Regions from separate parts of the Cryobacterium sp. MDB1-18-1 genome, predicted to be linked through region 1. Evidence: predicted binding sites of a transcription regulator. Region 1 holds the regulator's gene; each other region holds the start of a gene.
The links. The regulator LexA, encoded in region 1, represses DNA repair genes until DNA is damaged. The targets are predictions, from matches to a motif close to TCGAACANNTGTTCGA.

Region 1 (6,383 bases):
CTCGAAGCCGGCAGGCTCCCCGGTGTGCACGAGGTACGGGCGGCCGGAGATGTCGACGACAGCCTGGGCGAGGGCGTCGTCGAGGGGCACGAGCGCGTCGCCGTAGCGGGAGATGCCTGACTTGTCTCCGAGCGCCTGCCGGATGGCGAGTCCGAGCACGATGGCGACGTCTTCGACGGTGTGGTGCACGTCGATCTCGATGTCCCCCGACGCCCGCACGGTGAGGTCGGTCAGCGAGTGCTTGGCGAACGCGGTGAGCATGTGGTCGTAGAACGGCACCGAGGTGTGGATGTCGGAGACGCCGGTGCCGTCGAGGTTGATCGTCAGGTCGATGCTCGACTCGCTCGTCTCCCGCTGCAGGTGCGCGATGCGGGCCTGTGCGGTCGATGACTGTGCGGCCGGTGACTGTGAGCTCATGCGGCTAGTTTATTGGCCCGGGCGGTTACGCGTGGCCCAGTGCTTCGAGGGCGTCGAGGAATACGCTCGTCTCGCGCTCGGTGCCGGCCGTGACCCGCAGGTGGCCGGGGATCCCGACGTCGCGCACGAGGATGCCCTCGGCGAGCAGCGCCTCGAAGGTTCCGCGCGGGTCGGAGACCCCGCCGAACAGCACGAAATTGCTCCAGCTCCGCAAGGGGCGGTAGCCCAGCCGGTGCAGCTCGGTGACGAGGCGGTCGCGCTGGCCGCGGATGTCGTCGACCATGCGCAGCATCTCCGGCGTGTGCGCGAAAGCGGCGACGGCCGCGGCCTGGGTCAGCGCGGAGAGGTGGTACGGCAGGCGCACGAGCCGCAGCGCATCAGTCACGGCCGGGTCGGCGGCGAGGTAGCCCACCCGGGCCCCGGCGAATGCGAAGGCCTTGCTCATCGTGCGGGAGACCAGCAGGCGTTCCCTGCCGGGCAGCAGGGTGAGAGCGGATGCCGTCCCCACCGGAGCGAATTCGGCGTAGGCCTCGTCGACGACCACGATGCCGTCACAGGCGTCGTAGACGGCGGCGATCACGTCGAGAGAGAGCGGGGTGCCGGTCGGGTTGTTCGGGGAGCACAGGAAGACGAGGTCGGGATTGACCCGGTTGACCCAGTCGACGGCGCGTTCCGGGGTGAGTTCGAAGTCGGCGTCGCGGTCACCGGCGACCCAGCGGGTTCCGGTTCCCGAGGCGAGCAACGGGTACATCGAATAGGTGGGGGCGAAACCGAGGAGGGTGCGTCCCGGCCCGCCGAAGGCCTGCAGCACCTGCTGGAGAACCTCGTTGGAGCCGTTGGCCGCCCAGATGTTCTGACGGGTGAGACCGTGTCCGAGGTAGCGGGCCATCGCCTCGCGCAGTTCCGTGAATTCCCGGTCCGGGTACCGGTTGATCCCCCGGATAGCGGCGGCCAGTGCTGCGGCGATGTCGACGGCCACGTCCTCGGGGATGCCGTGGGTGTTCTCATTCACGTTGAGCGCGACCGGCACGTGCAGCTGCGGCGCCCCATAGGGAGTGAGCCCGCGAAGATTGTCGCGGAGGGGCAGGTCGTTGAGACTGGTCACTCCCCCCATGTTACCGATGGGCCTCAGCACCGGCGGGTCATATTGCCCGTGGTTCAGTATTTGGCTTGCTCAGTACTCCGGTGGTTCAGTATCCGGCTTGCTCAGTATCCGGCTTGCTCAGTATTCGGCAGGGAGAGCCAAGCGCTGGCCCGGCTGCACGCTCTCGGAGGGCAGCTGGTTCAGGTTGACGATCTCGGCGATGACCTCGCGCGGATCGGCAGAAGGGGCGATGCGCTCGGCAAGCTGCCACAACGACTGGCCCGACTGGATCGTGACGTAGTCGAAGGTCGTCGCACTTCCACCCGCGTCGGCGCTCATGCCGCTGCCGCTCAAGGTGCTGCCGTCTGCGGCGGCGAGGCCGCCGTTGAGGGCGAGGGCAAGCGCGCCGACGACGAGGGGGACGCCGGCGATCGCGGTCAGCACGGCACGACCGCGCCGGGTGATGCGCAGCCGGGTGTGCGCCCCCGGGACCAGCTCGATTGTTGTGCTCATGTCTGCCTCCTGTGTATTCGTATCCGACTCTCGGCCGGGAGAGCCGGATACGAAGCTATGTTCCGAATATATATTCGATTGTTCGAACAATCAAGACTTTCTCCGGTTATTATTGGGGTGAAGTACACGACACACTCGAATGAATGTCTGCACTTCGCCCCAGGCTGGTTACAGTTTCGATTGACTGGTGTGAACTCAACCAGCGACCACTGACATTCGGATACGGTCGCCTCACGGCATCCACCGGGGCGACCGCCCGCCACCGCCCACCGCCACCGACAGGAGCGACATCGTGACCCAGGACAGCGTGACCCCGGACAGCGAGACCCCGGACAGCGTGACCCCGTTCGCCGGCAGTTCCCCCGAACGAGGCGGAACACGTCGGAGGAAGAGCCTCAGCGACAAGCAGCGCGCGATCATGGACGTGATCCAGCGCTCTGTCGGCCAGCGCGGCTATCCGCCGAGCATGCGGGAGATCGGTGACGCCGTGGGCCTGTCGTCGCTGTCGAGCGTCACCCACCAGCTCAACCAGCTCCAGCTGAGCGGCTACCTGCGCAGGGACCCGAACCGGCCCCGGGCGCTCGAGGTCCTGATCGAGCTGCCGCAGTCGCCGGAGGACACCGCGGCCGGCGCCGCCGAGAACTTCCAGCAGGGTACCCCGGTGGGCGACGCGGCAATGGTGCCGCTCGTCGGGCGGATCGCGGCCGGTGTTCCGATCATGGCCGACCAGCAGGTCGACGAGATCTTCCCGCTCCCGCGCCAGCTCGTCGGCAAGGGCGAGCTGTTCATGCTCAAGGTCGTCGGCGAATCGATGATCGACGCCGCGATCATGGACGGCGACTGGGTCGTCGTCCGCCAGCAGAAGACCGCGGAGAACGGCGAGATCGTCGCCGCGATGCTCGATGGCGAGGCGACGGTGAAGGTCTTCCGGCAGCGTGACGGCCACACCTGGCTGCTGCCGAGGAACACCAACTTCGAGCCGATCCTCGGTGACCACGCCGAGATCCTCGGCAAGATCGTCGCCGTCCTGCGTTCCCTGTAGCTCCCTGTAGATCCCCCGTGCGCGCCAACTGCGCCGCTTCGCGCCAGGCAAGCCTGGCGCGAAGCGGCGCAAACGGCGCGTCGCGCGCGGCGGGTGTTCGCCGCGAGGAGGATCAGGCGAGGGCGGGCACGCCTGCGGCGAGGCGGGCGCGCACGATGCGGGTCGCCTCGATCATGTTTCCGAGAGACTCGACCGTCTCCGCGTAGCCGCGGGTCTTGAGCCCGCAATCCGGGTTCACCCAGACCTGACCGGCCGGGATGGCGGCGACGGCACGGTCGAGCAGCTCCGTCAGCTCGGCAACGCCCGGCACCCGCGGTGAGTGGATGTCGTAGACGCCCGGGCCGATGCCGTGGTCGAAGCCATTGGCCTGAATGTCCGTCACGACCTCCATCCGGGAGCGGGCCGCCTCGATGCTCGTCACGTCGGCGTCGAGAGCGCGGATCGCCTCGAGCACGACACCGAACTCGGAGTAGCAGAGGTGGGTGTGGATCTGGGTGGCGTCCCGCACCCCGGCGGTCGCGAGCCGGAACGAGCCGACGGACCAGTCGAGGTAGTCTGCGTGGCCGGCCTTCTTGAGCGGAAGCAGTTCGCGCAGGGCCGGCTCGTCGACCTGGATGATGCCGATTCCGGCGGCCTCGAGGTCGGCGATCTCGTCGCGGAGGGCGAGGGCGACCTGGCGCGCCGTCTCGCCGAGGGGCTGGTCGTCGCGCACGAAGGACCAGGCGAGGATGGTGACCGGGCCGGTCAGCATGCCCTTGACCGGCTTCGCCGTCAGCCCCTGCGTGTAGGTCGACCAGTCGACGGTGATCGGCTTCGGGCGGGAGACATCGCCCCACAGGATGGACGGGCGGGTGCAGCGGCTGCCGTAGGACTGGACCCAGCCGTTCTCGGTGACCGCGAAGCCGTCGAGGTTCTCGGCGAAGTACTGCACCATGTCGTTGCGCTCGGGTTCGCCGTGCACGAGCACGTCGAGGCCGATCTCCTCCTGCAGGGCGACGACCCTGGCGATCTCCGCGCGCATCAGGTCGCGGTATTCGGCGTCGCTGAGCACTCCGGTGAGGAAACGGGCGCGGGCACGGCGGATCTCCCCGGTCTGCGGGAAGGAGCCGATGGTCGTCGTCGGCAGGAAGGGCAGCGCGAGTGCGGCCTCCTGGGCGGCGAGCCTGTCGGCGTAAACCCCTCGGCTGTACGAGGCGTCGGTGAGCTCCGCGGCACGGGCCCTCACGGCACCGTCGCGGACGCCGGGGGCGGCGCTGCGGGCGGCGAGTGCGCCGGTCGCAGCGTCCAGTTCGGCGCTGATGGCCTCCCGTCCGTCGGCCAGGCCGCGGGCGAGGGTCACAACCTGGCCGACTTTCTCGTCGGCGAATGCGAGCCAGCTCACGAGTTCGGCGCCGAGCGCGGTCTCGTCCGCGACGGTGTGCGGGACGTGCTGGAGGCTCGTCGAGGTCGAGACGGCGATCCGCGGCGACAGTGCGCCGGCCCCGGTGACCTGAGCGAAGGCATCCGCCAGGTCACCGCGCCAGATGTTGTGCCCGTCGATGACACCGGCGACGAGGGTCTTCCCGTCCAGCCCTGGGGCGGTCTCGGGGAGCGTGCCGCGGACGAGATCAAGGCCGATGGCCTCGATCGGTGCGCCGGCGAGCACGGGCAGGGCGTCGTCGAGGCTGCCGTAGGGGGCAGCGACGAAGATCGCCGGACGCTGGGCGAGGTGCCCGAGGGTCCCGTACGCCCACTGCACGGCGCTGAGGGTCTCGGCGCGGGGCACGTGGATGCTCTCGCTGACGAGGCCGGGTTCGTCGAGCTGCACCCACTCGGCACCGGCGTCGGCGAGGCGCTGCAGCAGGGTCGCGTACACCGGAATGAGGTCATCGAGCCGGTCGAGGGGCTCGAAGCCCGCAGGGGCTTCGTCGCTCGGCTTGCTGAGCAGCAGGAACGTGACCGGGCCGACGATGACGGGCCGGGTCAGGAAGCCGGCGGCGCGTGCCTCCTCGAATTCGCGCACGATCCGGTCGCTCGAGAGGGAGAACTCCGTTTCCGGCCCGATCTCGGGCACGAGGTAGTGGTAGTTCGAGTCGAACCACTTGGTCATCTCGAGCGGGAGGCTGTCCCCCTCGCCGCGGGCGAGGGTGAAGTATCCGGCGAGGTCGATGTGCCCGTCGGCGTCGACGAGTCCGGCGAAGCGGGCGGGCACGGCGCCGACCGTGCAGAGCGCGTCGAGCATCTGGTCGTAGTAGGAGAACGACTCCGGGATGGCGGAGTCGGTGCGGCCGAGGCCGAGGGCGGCGAGGCGGTCGCGGGTGGCCTGACGGAGTCCGGCCGCAGCGGCCTCGAGTTCGGCGGCGCTCGATGTGCCGGCCCAGAAGGATTCGACGGCCTTCTTGAGTTCTCGGCGCGGGCCGATGCGCGGATAGCCGAGGATCGTGCCTGCGGGGAACGGGGCAGTGCTGGTCATAACGTTTCCTTTGCGGTTGGGCGGTGCAGCGGATGCTGGCGGGTGGTGTGTGGGGCGGATGCCGCGGCGTGCAGGGTGCTTTCGGGCGCGACGGAAACCCGAGGCGCCCGTATGGCGGTCGGTGGAGCGGGAGCGGCGATGGCGTCCGGGGCGGGGCGGGGCGCCAGGCCGGGTTACACGATCGTGGGCAGTGCCGTCGGCGTCCGGACCGGAGCCGGCGCGCCGAGCAGGCCGCAGCCGTCGAGCACCTCCAGTACGGTCTCGTGCTGATTGAAGGCGTAGAGGTGCAGACCGGGCGCTCCCCCGGCGATCACCTGGCTGGCGAGGTCGACGGCGTGCTGGATGCCGATCTCACGCTGTCCTTCCTTGGTCGGTTCGATCTCGAGCCGGATGGACAGGTCTGCCGGCATCTGCTCACCGGAGAGTTCGATGATCCGCCGCAGCCTGGCCGGGCTGGTCACCGGCATGATGCCGGGCAGGATCGGGAAGAGCACTCCGGCTTCCCTGGCGCGCTGGACGAAGCTCAGGAAGTGGTCGGCGTGGAAGAAGAGCTGGGTGATGCCGAGGTTCGCGCCCGCGGCCTGCTTGGCGAGCAGGGTGTCGATATCCTGCGCCGATGAACGTGACCGGGGGTGGCCGTTCGGGAACGCCGCAACGGCGATCCGCACCTTCTCGTGGCCGGGCTTGACGGCGCGTGCGGCGGGGATACCGGGGATGATCGTCTCGCGGTACGGGGACTTCTCGGCCTGAACCCGGTGGATGAGCTGCACGAGTTCGGCGGCGCTGCCGAAGTCGCCGAGGAACGCCTCGCCCTCCTTCGTGCCTGCCGGGGGGTCGCCGCGGAGGGCGAGGAAGCTGCGCACTCCGGCGTCGAG
Region 2 (6,383 bases), on a different contig from region 1:
GGCACGGTGGTGCCACAAACATTGGGGGATGGCCATGCGTGCTCTAACAGGTTCCGCTGCGTGTGCCGTGGCTTTGACAGTGCTGGTTCTGCTTTCCGGCTGTGCGGGGCCTGGGCCAACCGCGCCGGGCGCTGCTCCGGTCACTGAAATGTCAACCACGACTCCGACGCCGACCGCTTCCACAACAGTGCCCGCCGGGCAGACCCGACCGGTCGGTGTCTTCGGCGGCACGTGCGACGCACTCTTCACCGTCGACGAAGTCAGCGCGGCCGTTGGCGCGGTCGTGACGAGTTCGGAGAGGGCCAGGGCCGTCTCGCTTGTGTTGGATCCCTCCTGGGCAGCGGTGCCCGCACGCGGTGGTATCGACTGCCTCTGGTCCGAAAATGAGAGCCTCACGGGCGCGTACTTCAGTGCCGTCGTTTTGGCTGCTGCCTCGGTGACGACCGTTCACGCGGATGAGGTCTACTGCTATGGAGCCGACGTGGTCGACCCTGCGCAGTCCGGGTCCTGCCGGGTCAGTGCCACCGATGGTGGTTACTGGCTCAGCGCCGTCGTCTACACGGCGGTCGGAACGATCAATGACGACACCCGGACCGCAGTTGCAACGCTCCTCACCACGTTCTCGGGTCGCGCACGGGCCGCGGGCACGCCTGTAGCCGTCGTCACTCCGAGTGGCGCCTGGAAACGCGAGGATTGCGCCGCACTGTCGGATACTGCACACGTCACGGACGCCATTTCCAGTCCCGGACTCACTGTCTCTTCTGCTGACACTGCCAGCGGCGAAGCCGCCGAGGGACGTTACGCGGCCCTCGGGAGCGCAGGCGTATTCGCGTGCAGCTGGTCACAGTCGCCGGCTCCGGCTGGCCAGATTGAATCCTTCAGTATCATCCTGTTACCGGGCGGATCCTGGGCGCAGGAGGATGTCGCGCGGGAGACCGGGGCCGAGACCGTGTCAATCCCCGGGGTTGACCTTGTGACTCGGATTCCGAATGAGGCTGGCGGCTATACCTTCGACGCATTCGACGGAGTCAACTGGCTGCGACTTTCGACGAATGCCTCGACAAAGTCGGATCTGGACCAGTTGACTCCAGCGATCCCGGCTCTCGTCAACGCTCTCAACGCCGCGTGAACGGATAGAGCGGAGGCGAGCCAGAACGGTCCGGTGAATCACGTGTTCAGTCGCGGTTGGGTGGTCCGGTGAGGACCTGGTGGGCGCGGTGCCGGTTCGGTGGCCGCCAGAGTCGTAGCGGGTCGATCAGCCCAGGGGCCCGGACTTGTGGTGAGCCTTTCACCATTCGGATCTCCCACCCGGAGGTGTCGATGCTGTGGTGATGGAACCAGCACAGTAGGACACCGTTGTCGACGGTCGTGGGCCCGTCCTTCGCCCAGGGCTTCACATGGTGTACTTCGGCCCAGTGCGCCGGCGCCTTGCAGCCGGGGATGATGCAGCCGCCGTCCCGGGCGGTGATCGCCCGGCGCTGCGACCGGTTGAAATAGCGCCGCTCCGGCCCGAGCTTGAGGACCTCGTTGTTCACCCCGAAGAGGACCCCTTGGAAGCCGCCGTCACAGATGCGCTGGTGCACCGTCTTCAAAGACACGGGGGCCTCGACGCCGTCGATCCACCCCACCCCGACCCCGGAGGCGAGGTCCGCAGCGTTCACGTGCACCATTACCGTCGGGGCTGACCCGCCCATCGACGGGGTGTCCGTGTCGCGGGCGGCGTGTTCGAACAGGGCCCGGAGGATGTCGGCGCGTTTCTCCCCGCTGGTGCGGGTGTCGGCGCGGCGCTCCCGGAGCTCTGCTTCGATCACGTCCAGATCCGGGCCCGTGTCGGCGCCGCCGTCCGCGGTCTCGGCGCCGGGGATCAGCTGCCCCGAATCCATCAGCGCCTGTTCCTCGGCGGTGGGGAACGCCGGGCGGGCGTGGAAGCTGAGGAAGGCGTCGAAGAGGGTGTTCATCACCCCGAACAGTTCCGGTGTCACCCCACCCTTCACCGGATACAACCCGTTCTTGAGTTGGCCGAAGCCGATGTTCGACTTCGCCTCGAACAGGTCCTCGGTCGGGAGGACCCCGTCGGGGTCCAGGGCCGCCTGCCACTGCGCGACCATGCCCCGGATCAGGTCCGTCGTCACCGGCACACCCGCCCCGGCCAAATCCTCCGTCTCCCGGGTGATCAGCCCGGCCGCAGACGCGACCAGGGCCCGCTCCGCCGTCAACAGGTCATCCGGCGCCACCCGGTGACTGATCACCTGCAACCCCGCCACGATCAACTCCGCCGTCTCCACCCCGATCTGCCCCGCCGTCAGCGCTGCCCCGACGGTGGGGAACAAGGGCGGCAACCAGGCACTGCCGCCACACGGCCGCGGCAACACCGCATCGCCGAGCTTCGTGCGCCGCTTCACCTCCCGGGCCGACACCCGCGTCACCCGGGTGACGACATCCCACGGGCCCGTGCAGCCCATCTTCCACGCCAGGCCCTCCCGGCCGAGGACCCGGGCCCGCCGGTCCACATCCGTCGCGGTGCTCACCCGGGCCGCATCCACCGTCCGACCGATCGCCTCCACGGTGCTCAGCGCCGTCACCGCTTCTGTGTCACTGAGCAGCCCCACCGGGATCGCCGCCAGGGCGTCGGCGAGAACCGCCTGCGCCTCGGCGAGCCGGGCGACAGCATCCGCATGCACCGACGGCACCGACCCGGCCAAACCCTCCGCGCCCTCGAACCCCTCGGCAACCGCGACCGGATGGGCCGACTCGACACCAACGGTGGGCTGATCGCCCGCAGCCCCGGAACCGGGTGTCTGCGGGGCGTGTGACTGGGGATCCGAAGCTCCTGCCATACCCCGATTCTACCCCGAATCGAACACTAATGCGAGATCTGCTCACTTTATTTGGGCTATCGAGCTTTAATTTTCAGACTTAAATATGATGCTGAGCGCAAATTCGAGAGTCTCCTGAGTGGCCGGGAAAGTTTACTTGACGCTTCAAGTAATGCTGCTAGAGTATTGGTTGTCGGTTCAACTAAGCGGGTTGGGCATGACTTGTGAGCCCGACGCGACCGCAGGAGACGAACATGACACTGACCACTGACCTCACCGGATCCCGCGCCGCCACAGGCGACCTCCTCGCGGCGACGACAGGCATGGATGCCGTCACGCTGCGCGTCGGCGACCTCGCGTTGATGTCCTCCTACTATCGCGAGGCGTTGGCGCTCGACCCGATCAGCGCACAGGGCACCACCGTCGTGCTCGGTCGCGGCACGACCCCGCTCGTTGTGCTCGAGCACACCCCTGGCCTGCCGGTTCCCGCCCGCAGTCAGGCCGGACTCTTCCACACCGCCATCCTGTTCGACACGAGCGCCGGCCTGGCCGCGACCGTGCTCCAGGCCGCCCGTGACCAGCGTTCGAGCTTCGTCGGCAGTGCCGACCACATCGTCAGCAATGCCTTCTACTTCACCGACCCTGAGGGTAACGGGATCGAGCTCTACGTCGACAGGGACCGGTCGGAGTGGGTCTACAAGAACGGCCAGGTCCAGATGGACACGCTTGCGCTCGACCCGAGCGCCTTCCTGCAGAAGAATCTGCCCGCCGATGGGGGAGAAGCCGCCGTCGGTCCGGCCAAGGTCGGCCATGTTCACCTCCAGGTCGGTGACCTCGAGATGGCCCGGCGCTTCTACGTCGACGCCCTCGGCTTCGAAACGACCCTCGACTTCCCCGGCGCGCTGTTCGTGAGCGCCGGCGGCTACCACCACCACATGGCGATGAATGTCTGGAACAGCCGCGGCGTCGGTCCGCGTGCCGCGACCCTCGGCCTCGCCGACGTGGCGATCACCGTTCCCGGCCGCGCTGATCTCGATGCTGTGGCCGAACGACTCCGCCACCGCGCGATTCCGCTTCACGACGACGGCACCAGCATCCGCGTCGACGACCCCTGGAAGACCCGCGTCACCCTGACCGTCGGCGAGGCCTCGGCGTGAGCCCCGCCATCGAGATCACGGCCCGCCGCGACGGCGTCGACCCCGCGCTCCCGTCGACCCGCCCACTCCTGCTGCTTTTGCATGGTTACGGTTCGCACGAAGGCGACCTGCCGAGCCTCGCCGCCTACCTGCCCGACGCGTTCGACTGGGTGTCGCTGCGTGCGCCGCTCGGTCTGCCGACCGGCGGGTTCGCCTGGTTCCCGATCACTGTGCCGGGGCGCCCGGGCGCAGAGTCCGTCATCGAGGCAGCGGATGCCGTACTCGCGTGGCTGGACGCCCACGTGCACCCGGGCACGCCCGTCGTTCCCCTCGGCTTCTCGCAGGGCGGCCTCATGGTCACCCAGCTTCTCCGCCAGGCTCCCGGGCGATTCCCCGCCGGGGTCGTCCTCTCGGGATTCACCCTCGACGCCACGCTCCCAGGCGATGAGGTCCTTGCGGCCACACGCACGCCGGTGTTCTTCGGCCACGGAGATGCCGACCGGGTCATCTCCGCGGAGACGACAGCACGGGCGAGCGCCTGGCTGCCCGGCCACAGCACCCTGACCGAGAAGGTCTATGCCGGTCTGCCGCACTCGATCTCCGCAGAAGAACTCGACGACGTGTCGCGGTTCCTGACGGAGGCCCTCGTCTCAGCTGGCTGAACCACCCGCAACGGCGTATGACCACAGCTCGCTGCTCACACCGACCGGGCGCGCAGCGGGCTTCCCGTCCTGCGGGGCCTCGCTGCGGTGCCCGTGCGCGAAGGCGGGCGACGTGGACCACGCCTGGAAGGACTCCTCGTCGGCCCAGCGCGTGATGACCAGCCAGGTGGTGCGATCGTCGGTCGGCTGCAGCAGTTCGAAGCCTTCGAAGCCCGGGGCGTCGTCGACGGCCCCCGCGCGGGCGGCGAACCGGCGAGCCAGCTCATCGCCGTTGTCGGCTGGGACAGTAATCGCGTTGATCTTGATGATCGTCATCGGGCTTCCTTCTGTCGTGAATGCGGTGGTGACCGCGTCGTTCGCCCCATGCTGCCACCGCTGGCTGCATGAACCCTCGGTGGCTCGCCTGACTCCTAGATGATCGCGGCGCGCAGCTCCGCGGCCGAGGCGGCGGGGTCGGCGGCGCCGTAGATGGCGCCCCCGGCGACCGCAACGGTGGCGCCCGCGCGCTGGACTCCCCGAATCGTGGACAGGTTCACGCCACCTGCGACGGAGAAGGGAACCTTCGCGGTCTCGCCGTCGTTGAGGAGGGTCTGGAAGGTGAAGCCAGGCTCCGCCTGCTCGTCGAGACCGGCGTGCATCTCAACGAAGACCGCTCCGAGGCCGGTGACCTCACGGGCCCTGGTGACCTTGTCGGCCACACCGATCAGGTCGACGACGATGCCCTTGCCGTGAGCGGTGGCGGCCTTGACCGCACCGACGATCGTGCTGTCTCCGGCGGTGCCGAGCACGGTCACGTAGTCCGCTCCCGCGGTGAAGGCCAGGTCGGCCTCGAGCTCGCCGGCATCCATCGTCTTCAGATCGGCGAACACGAGCTTGTCGGGGTGCGCGTTCTTGATGGCGGTGACGGCGCGCAACCCTTCGCTCTTGATGAGCGGGGTGCCGAGTTCGATGATGTCGACGTGCGGCGCGACCTGGGCGGCGAGGGTGAGGGCGGCGTCGAGAGTGGTGACGTCCATGGCGACCTGCAGTTTCATTGCTGATTCCTTACTTCGGTTGTGCTGGGTTCTTCCTGGTGCACCGCGGTCGCGGCCCAGGGAGGCATTCGGTGGGTGTTATTCGAGGTTCGCGTGCCGGGGCCAGAGCTCTTCCGCCGTGGCGCCCGACATCTTCCAAAGCGCGTCGAAGAGCGCGTCTCCGACGAGGACCAGCGACTGCTCGAACAGTCCTCCGGAGTACTGGGTAGAGAGAACACCGGCGTGGTCCTGTTTCGTTGCGGCCGGGATCACGACGATCACGTCCGCGAGTTCCCCGAGAGGAGAGGTCCGGTCCGTTGTGATGGCGACGACGCCTGCTCCGACGCCTGCCGCGGTGGAAGCGGCGCGGACGATTCCGGCCGTCGTTCCCGAGCCGCTTGCGACCAGGAGCACGTCCTGGCCAGTGATCGCCGGGCTGGTCGCCTCGCCGACCACGTGCACATCCAGGCCCAGGTGCATCAGGCGCATTGCCGTCATCTGCAGGGCCAGGCCCGAGCGCCCGGCACCGAGCACGAAGACCCGACGTGCGGTGCGGATCCGCTCCGCGGCCCGGTCGAGATCGCCAGGGGACTCCGTGACGATCCGCTTCACTATGCCGTCGACTTCGCCGGAAATCCGGCGCAATGAGTCGGTGGTAAGAGCGAATGAAGTGGAAGGTGTCATCTCTCGATCGTGCGCTGCACCGTTCGCGTCTCAGGCCACCCGAACGAGCGGATGTGACTACTCCTTCGGGTA
Region 3 (6,383 bases), on a different contig from region 1:
CAGCAGGGAATCGATCAGCTCCCCTGTTGTCAGGTCCAGCTCCTTGTCGACGACCCAGCCGCGGACACCGCGGATCCGGCCGCCGCGCACGATGAACAGCTGCACAGCCGCAGCGAGCTCGTCCTCCTCGACGGCGAACAGGTCGATGTCGACGTTGTCACGCAGCACGACCGCACTCTTCTCGAGCACGTTCGTGAGCGCCTTGACCTGGTCCCGCCGTTTGGCCGCGAGCTCGTACTGCTGGCCGAGGGCAGCGGCCTTCATCTCGTTGGTCAGTCGGTTGATCATGGTGCGGTCCTGGCTCGCCATGAAACTCACGAATTCGTCGACGATGACGCGGTGCTCCTCGATCGAGACCTTCTGGGAGCACGGGCCGAAGCAGCGGCCGATCTGGCCGGCGAAACACGGTTTCCCCGATTGCATGGCGCGTTTGTAGTTGGCGTTGTTGCAGGTGCGGATCGGGAAGGCCTTGAGCATCAGGTCGATCGTCTCGTGAACGGCCCAGACCTTGGGGTACGGGCCGAAATAACGCGCGCCGCGGATGCCGGTGGTGCGGGTGACGAGGGCGCGCGGCGCCTCGTCTGCGAGGGTCACGGCGAGGTACGGGTAGGACTTGTCGTCCTTGAACTGCACGTTGAACGGCGGGTCGAACTCGTTGATCCAGGTCCATTCGAGCTGGAGGGCCTCGACCTCGGTTCCGACTGTGGTCCACTCGACGGACGCGGCCGTCGTGACCATGCGCCGGGTGCGCTCGTGCAGGCTGCTGAGCGGCGCGAAGTAGTTGCTGAGGCGGGCGCGCAGGTTCTTGGCCTTGCCGACGTAGAGCACCCGCCCGGTCTCGTCGCGAAAGCGGTACACGCCAGGGACCGTGGGGATCTCCCCCGCCTTCGGCCGATAGCTCAACGCGTCCGACATGAACTCTCCTGGTACTTCCCCGCGCCGGACAGAAACCGGCCGAACAGAATTTTAGCGCGCCGCCAGGATCTCTTTGAGGAAGGTGCCCGTGTGGCTCTTCTTGACGGTCGCGATGTGCTCCGGTGTTCCGGTCGCGAGCACGCGCCCGCCGCCGGACCCGCCCTCCGGCCCGAGGTCGATCACCCAGTCGGCCGATTTGATCACGTCGAGGTTGTGCTCGATCACGATCACGGTGTTGCCCTTGTCGACGAGACTGTTGAGCACCAGCAGGAGCTTGCGCACGTCTTCGAAGTGCAGCCCGGTCGTGGGTTCGTCGAGCACGTAGACGCTGCGGCCGTTCGAGCGACGCTGGAGTTCGGTGGCGAGCTTGACGCGCTGCGCCTCACCTCCGGAGAGCGTCGTGGCGCTCTGGCCGAGGCGCACATAGCCGAGTCCGACCTCGACGAGGGTCTTCAGGAAGCGGTGGATCGCCGAGATCGGCTCGAAGAATTCCGCAGCCTCGCTGATCGGCATGTCGAGGACCTCGGCGATGTTCTTGCCCTTGTAGTGAACGGTGAGGGTGTCGCGGTTGTACCGCGCTCCCCCGCAGACCTCGCACGCGACATAGACGTCGGGCAGGAAGTTCATCTCGATCTTGATCGTGCCGTCGCCGGAGCAGGCTTCGCAGCGGCCGCCCTTGACGTTGAAGCTGAACCGGCCGGGCAGGTAGCCCCGCGCCTTCGCCTCGATCGTCTCCGAGAAGAGGGTGCGGATCTTGTCGAACACGCCCGTGTACGTCGCCGGGTTGGACCGAGGGGTGCGGCCGATCGGGGCCTGGTCGACGTGGATGACCTTGTCCAGCTGCTCGAGCCCGGTGACCCTGGTGTGCTTGCCGGGGAGCTTGCGGGCGCCGTTCAGCCGGTTGGCGAGCACCCGGTAGAGGATGTCGTTGACGAGGGAGGACTTTCCGGAGCCGCTCACGCCGGTGACGGCGGTGAAGGTGCCGAGCGGGAACGTCACGGAGACCTTCTTGAGGTTGTTCGCCTCCGCCCCGATCACGTTGATCTGGCGGTCAGGGTCGATCGGCCTGCGCGTCTCCGGCGTCTCTATCGACTTGCGGCCGGCGAGGTAGTCTCCCGTGAGCGACTCCCGGTTCTCCAGGAGGCTCGCGTAGGAGCCGGAGTGCACGACGTGGCCGCCGTTCACGCCGGCGCCGGGACCGATGTCGACGATCCAGTCGGCCATCTTGATGGTGTCCTCGTCGTGTTCGACGACGATGAGGGTGTTGCCGAGGTCGCGGAGGGCGACGAGGGTCTCGATGAGTCGCCGGTTGTCCCGCTGGTGCAGGCCGATGCTCGGCTCGTCGAGCACGTAGAGCACCCCGGTCAACCCGGAGCCGATCTGCGTGGCCAGACGGATGCGCTGGGCCTCTCCGCCGGAGAGGCTCGCGGCTGCGCGGGCCAGGTTCAGGTAGTTGAGGCCGACCCGGATCAGGAAGTCCAGCCGCGCCTTGATCTCGCGGAGGACCTGGGCCGCGATCATGGCCTCACGGTCGGTCAGTTCGAGCAGGTCCATGAACGACCGGGCGTCCGCGAGGCTCAGGTTGCAGACATCCGCGATGCTGGAGCCGTGGATCAGCACGGCGAGGACCTCGGGCTTGAGCCGGGTGCCCGAGCAGACCGGGCAGTCGATCTCGCGGAGGTACTCGCCCCAGCGGGCCCGCTGGGTGTCGGACTCCGCCTGCAGGTACTGGCGTTCGATGTACGGCACGACGCCTTCGAAGCCGGAGGTGTAGCTCATCTCACGGCCGTAGCGGTTCTTCCACTTCACGCGGACCTCGAAGTTGTCGCCGCGGAGCACGGCATTCTGCACGTCGGGCGTGAGTTCGCCCCAGGGGGTGTCGAGTGAGAAGTCGAGGTCGTGCGCGAGGCCGTCGAGCAGCTTCTCGTAGTACTGGAAGAGTCCCTTGCCCTGGGTGGTCCAGGGCAGCACGACGCCCTCCGCGATGCTGAGCTCAGGGTCGCCGAGAAGGAGATCCTGGTCGACGGACATTCGCGTGCCGAGGCCGGAGCACTCGGGGCAGGCGCCGAAGGGCGCGTTGAAGGAGAAGGTGCGCGGTTCGATCTCGGTGAGCTGCACGGGGTGGTTGTTCGGGCAGGAGAGCTTCTCGGAGTAGCTCTGCCACGCCGCGTCACCCTCCCCGTCGACGTAGTTGATCTGGACGATGCCGTCGGTGAGTTTGAGCGCGGTCTCGAGGGAGTCGGTCAGGCGGCTGAGGAGTTCCGGCGCCGCGACGAGGCGGTCGACGACCACGGAGATGTCGTGCTTGAGCTGCTTCTTGAGCGTCGGCGGTTCGCTGAGCTGGATCTGGGTGCCGTCGACCATGGCGCGGGAGTAGCCGCCGGCGGCGAGCTCCTTGAACAGGTCGACGAACTCGCCCTTCTTCTGGGAGACGACCGGGCTCAGGATCTGGTATCGGGTGCCCTGCGGAAGTTCCATGAGCTGGTCGGCGATCTGCTGAACGGTCTGGGCCTGGATGACCTCGCCGCAGACGGCGCAGTGCGGCACTCCGATGCGCGCCCAGAGCAGGCGCATGTAGTCGTAGACCTCGGTGATCGTGCCGACCGTCGACCGCGGGTTGCGGTTGGTCGACTTCTGGTCGATCGAGACGGCGGGGCTGAGCCCCTCAATGAAGTCGACGTCCGGCCGGTCGACCTGGCCGAGGAACTGGCGTGCGTACGCGGAGAGCGACTCGACGTAGCGGCGTTGCCCCTCCGCGAAGATGGTGTCGAACGCGAGTGAGGACTTGCCCGAACCGGACAGTCCCGTGAAGACGACCAGGGAATCCCTGGGGATCTCCAAATCGACGTTGTGCAGGTTGTGCACACGCGCACCGCGGACACTGAGCTTGGACCCGGACGTTACCTTGGAAATTGACACCGTTCGAGTCTATTGAGTGCCACCGACACTCCTGCGCCCCGGACGCACGCCCTGAGCGAACAAACGTTCGAATTCCGACCGCGACGTTGGGCGGTTGTTGATCAGATGTGCCCGGCCTTCTCCATCTGGCGGAGTTCGCGTTTGAGTTCGGAGACCTCGTCCCGGAGCCGGGCAGCGAGTTCGAACTTGAGCTCGCCCGCGGCCTCGAGCATCTGGCCACTGAGGTCGGCGATGATCGACTCGAGGTCGTTGGCTCCGTTCGCGGCGATGCCGGTGCGGAGCGGGGTCGCCGCGACCTTGCGCCGGGCGTCGCGACCGGCGAGGAGCTCGGCGGTGTCGGCCTCTTCCCGTGCGAGGATGTCGGTGATGTCGGCGATCCGTTTGCGGAGCGGAGTGGGGTCGATGCCGTGCAGGGTGTTGTAGGCGACCTGCTTTTCGCGGCGGCGGTCGGTCTCGTCGATCGCGCGTTCCATCGAGGCGGTCAGCCGGTCGGCGTACATGTGCACCTCGCCGGAGACGTTCCGGGCGGCCCGGCCGATCGTCTGGATGAGGGAGGTTGCGGAGCGCAGGAACCCTTCCTTGTCGGCGTCGAGGATTGCGACGAGCGACACCTCGGGCAGGTCGAGGCCCTCCCGGAGGAGATTGATGCCGACGAGGACGTCGTACACGCCCGCGCGGAGCTCGGTGAGGAGCTCGACCCGGCGCAGGGTGTCGACGTCGGAGTGCAGGTAGCGCACCCGGACGCCGGCCTCGGTGAGGAAGTCCGTGAGTTCCTCGGCCATCTTCTTGGTGAGGGTCGTGACGAGTACCCGCTCGTTGAGTGCGACGCGCTTGTGGATCTCCTCGAGGAGGTCGTCGATCTGTCCCTTGGACGGCTTGACGATGATCTGCGGGTCGATGAGCCCGGTCGGGCGGATGATCTGTTCGACGATGCCGTCTGCGATGCCCATCTCGTATTTCCCGGGCGTGGCGGACAGGTACACGGTCTGGCCGACCCTGTCCTTGAATTCGTTGAACTTGAGCGGCCGGTTGTCGAGGGCGCTCGGGAGCCGGAAGCCATGCTCGACGAGCGTGCGTTTGCGGGACGAGTCCCCCTCGTACATCGCCCCGATCTGCGGGACGGTGACATGGGATTCGTCGATGACCATCAGGAAGTCGTCGGGGAAGTAGTCGAGGAGACAGTGCGGCGCCTCCCCCGGTGACCGCTGGTCGATGTGCCGGGAGTAGTTCTCGATGCCGGAGCAGAAGCCGATCTGTTCCATCATCTCGAGGTCGAAGGTCGTGCGCATCCGAAGTCGCTGCGCCTCGAGCAGTTTGCCTTCCCGTTCGAGCTGGCCGAGCCGTTCGGCGAGTTCTTCCTGGATGGTGACGATGGCCCGCTGCATGGTCTCGGTGCTCGCGACGTAGTGCGAGCCGGGGAAAACGGACACGGATTCGAGCTTGCGGACGATGTCACCGGTGAGCGGGTGCAGACTGTAGAGCGCCTCGATCTCATCGCCGAACATCTCGATCCGGATCGCGAGTTCCTCGTACATCGGGATGATCTCGATGGTGTCGCCGCGCACCCGGAAGTGGCCCCTGGAAAAGTCGACGTCGTTGCGCTGGTACTGCATCGCAACGAACTTGCGGATCAGCCAGTCACGGTCGACCTTCTGGCCCACCTGGAGGGCGATCATGGCCTCCATGTATCCCTCGGGTGTGCCGAGGCCGTAGATGCAGGACACGGTGGAGACGACGACGACGTCCCGGCGGCTCAGGAGCGAGTTCGTGGTGGAGTGCCTGAGCCGCTCGACCTCGGCGTTGATCGAGGAGTCCTTCTCGATGAAGGTGTCCGTCTGCGGGACGTACGCCTCCGGCTGGTAGTAGTCGTAGTACGACACGAAGTACTCGATGGCGTTGTTCGGCATCAGCTCGCGGAACTCGTTCACGAGCTGGGCTGCGAGGGTCTTGTTGTGCGCGAGCACGAGCGTCGGGCGCTGCACCTGTTCGATCAGCCAGGCGGTCGTCGCGGACTTGCCGGTTCCGGTGGCTCCGAGGAGCACGATGTCGGTTTCACCGGCGTTGATGCGTTCGGCGAGTTCTTTGATCGCGGTCGGCTGGTCGCCGCTCGGCGTGTATTCGCTCACGACCTCAAAGGGATGTACGGATCGCGTGGGTTCCATCCCTCCAGTCTAGATTCGACCACCGACACTCTCGGTGCCGGCAGAGTTTCCGGCGCTCCGCACGCGTTCCCAGAGCGCGTCGACCTGTCGCAGGGTGTGTTCCAGGGTGCCATCGGTGTCGATCACGACGTCGGCGATCGCAAGCCGTTCGGCATCATCGGCCTGGGCGCGGATGCGCATGGCCGCGTCCTCCTGGCTCATCCGGCGCAGGTCGACCATCCGTTGCATCCGGGTCTCCGGAGTCGCCTGGGTGACGACGACGAGGTCGAACGGATGCTCGACGGCCGCCTCGACCAGAAGGGGTACGTCGTAGACGACCACCGCCGAGGGATTCGCGAGCCCGGCTGCACGAATGCGTGCGTTCGTGAGCGACCGCACTGCGGGGTG

Region 2: a site for LexA is predicted at 2,857-2,872, ahead of E3O50_RS16875 (HNH endonuclease signature motif containing protein). Genes of this name have one in related genera too.
Region 3: a site for LexA is predicted at 3,890-3,905, ahead of uvrA (excinuclease ABC subunit UvrA). Genes of this name have one in related genera too.

What each region holds. Positions count from the first base shown of each region.
Region 1 covers NZ_SOFR01000009.1:32,720-39,102, forward strand. Annotated here, with positions in the region: gene hisB (imidazoleglycerol-phosphate dehydratase HisB) at 1-417, opposite strand, end outside; gene E3O50_RS01515 (histidinol-phosphate transaminase) at 443-1,531, opposite strand; gene E3O50_RS01520 (LysM peptidoglycan-binding domain-containing protein) at 1,640-2,014, opposite strand; gene lexA (transcriptional repressor LexA) at 2,352-3,056, shown strand; gene metE (5-methyltetrahydropteroyltriglutamate--homocysteine S-methyltransferase) at 3,169-5,508, opposite strand; gene E3O50_RS01535 (methylenetetrahydrofolate reductase) at 5,682-6,383, opposite strand, start outside.
Region 2 covers NZ_SOFR01000072.1:20,119-26,501, forward strand. Annotated here, with positions in the region: gene E3O50_RS16870 (hypothetical protein) at 149-1,129, shown strand; gene E3O50_RS16875 (HNH endonuclease signature motif containing protein) at 1,176-2,837, opposite strand; gene E3O50_RS16880 (VOC family protein) at 3,071-3,973, shown strand; gene E3O50_RS16885 (phospholipase) at 3,970-4,614, shown strand; gene E3O50_RS16890 (antibiotic biosynthesis monooxygenase) at 4,603-4,929, opposite strand; gene hxlA (3-hexulose-6-phosphate synthase) at 5,025-5,648, opposite strand; gene hxlB (6-phospho-3-hexuloisomerase) at 5,727-6,311, opposite strand.
Region 3 covers NZ_SOFR01000026.1:71,493-77,875, reverse strand. Annotated here, with positions in the region: gene uvrC (excinuclease ABC subunit UvrC) at 1-915, opposite strand, end outside; gene uvrA (excinuclease ABC subunit UvrA) at 967-3,834, opposite strand; gene uvrB (excinuclease ABC subunit UvrB) at 3,936-5,996, opposite strand; gene coaE (dephospho-CoA kinase) at 6,006-6,383, opposite strand, start outside.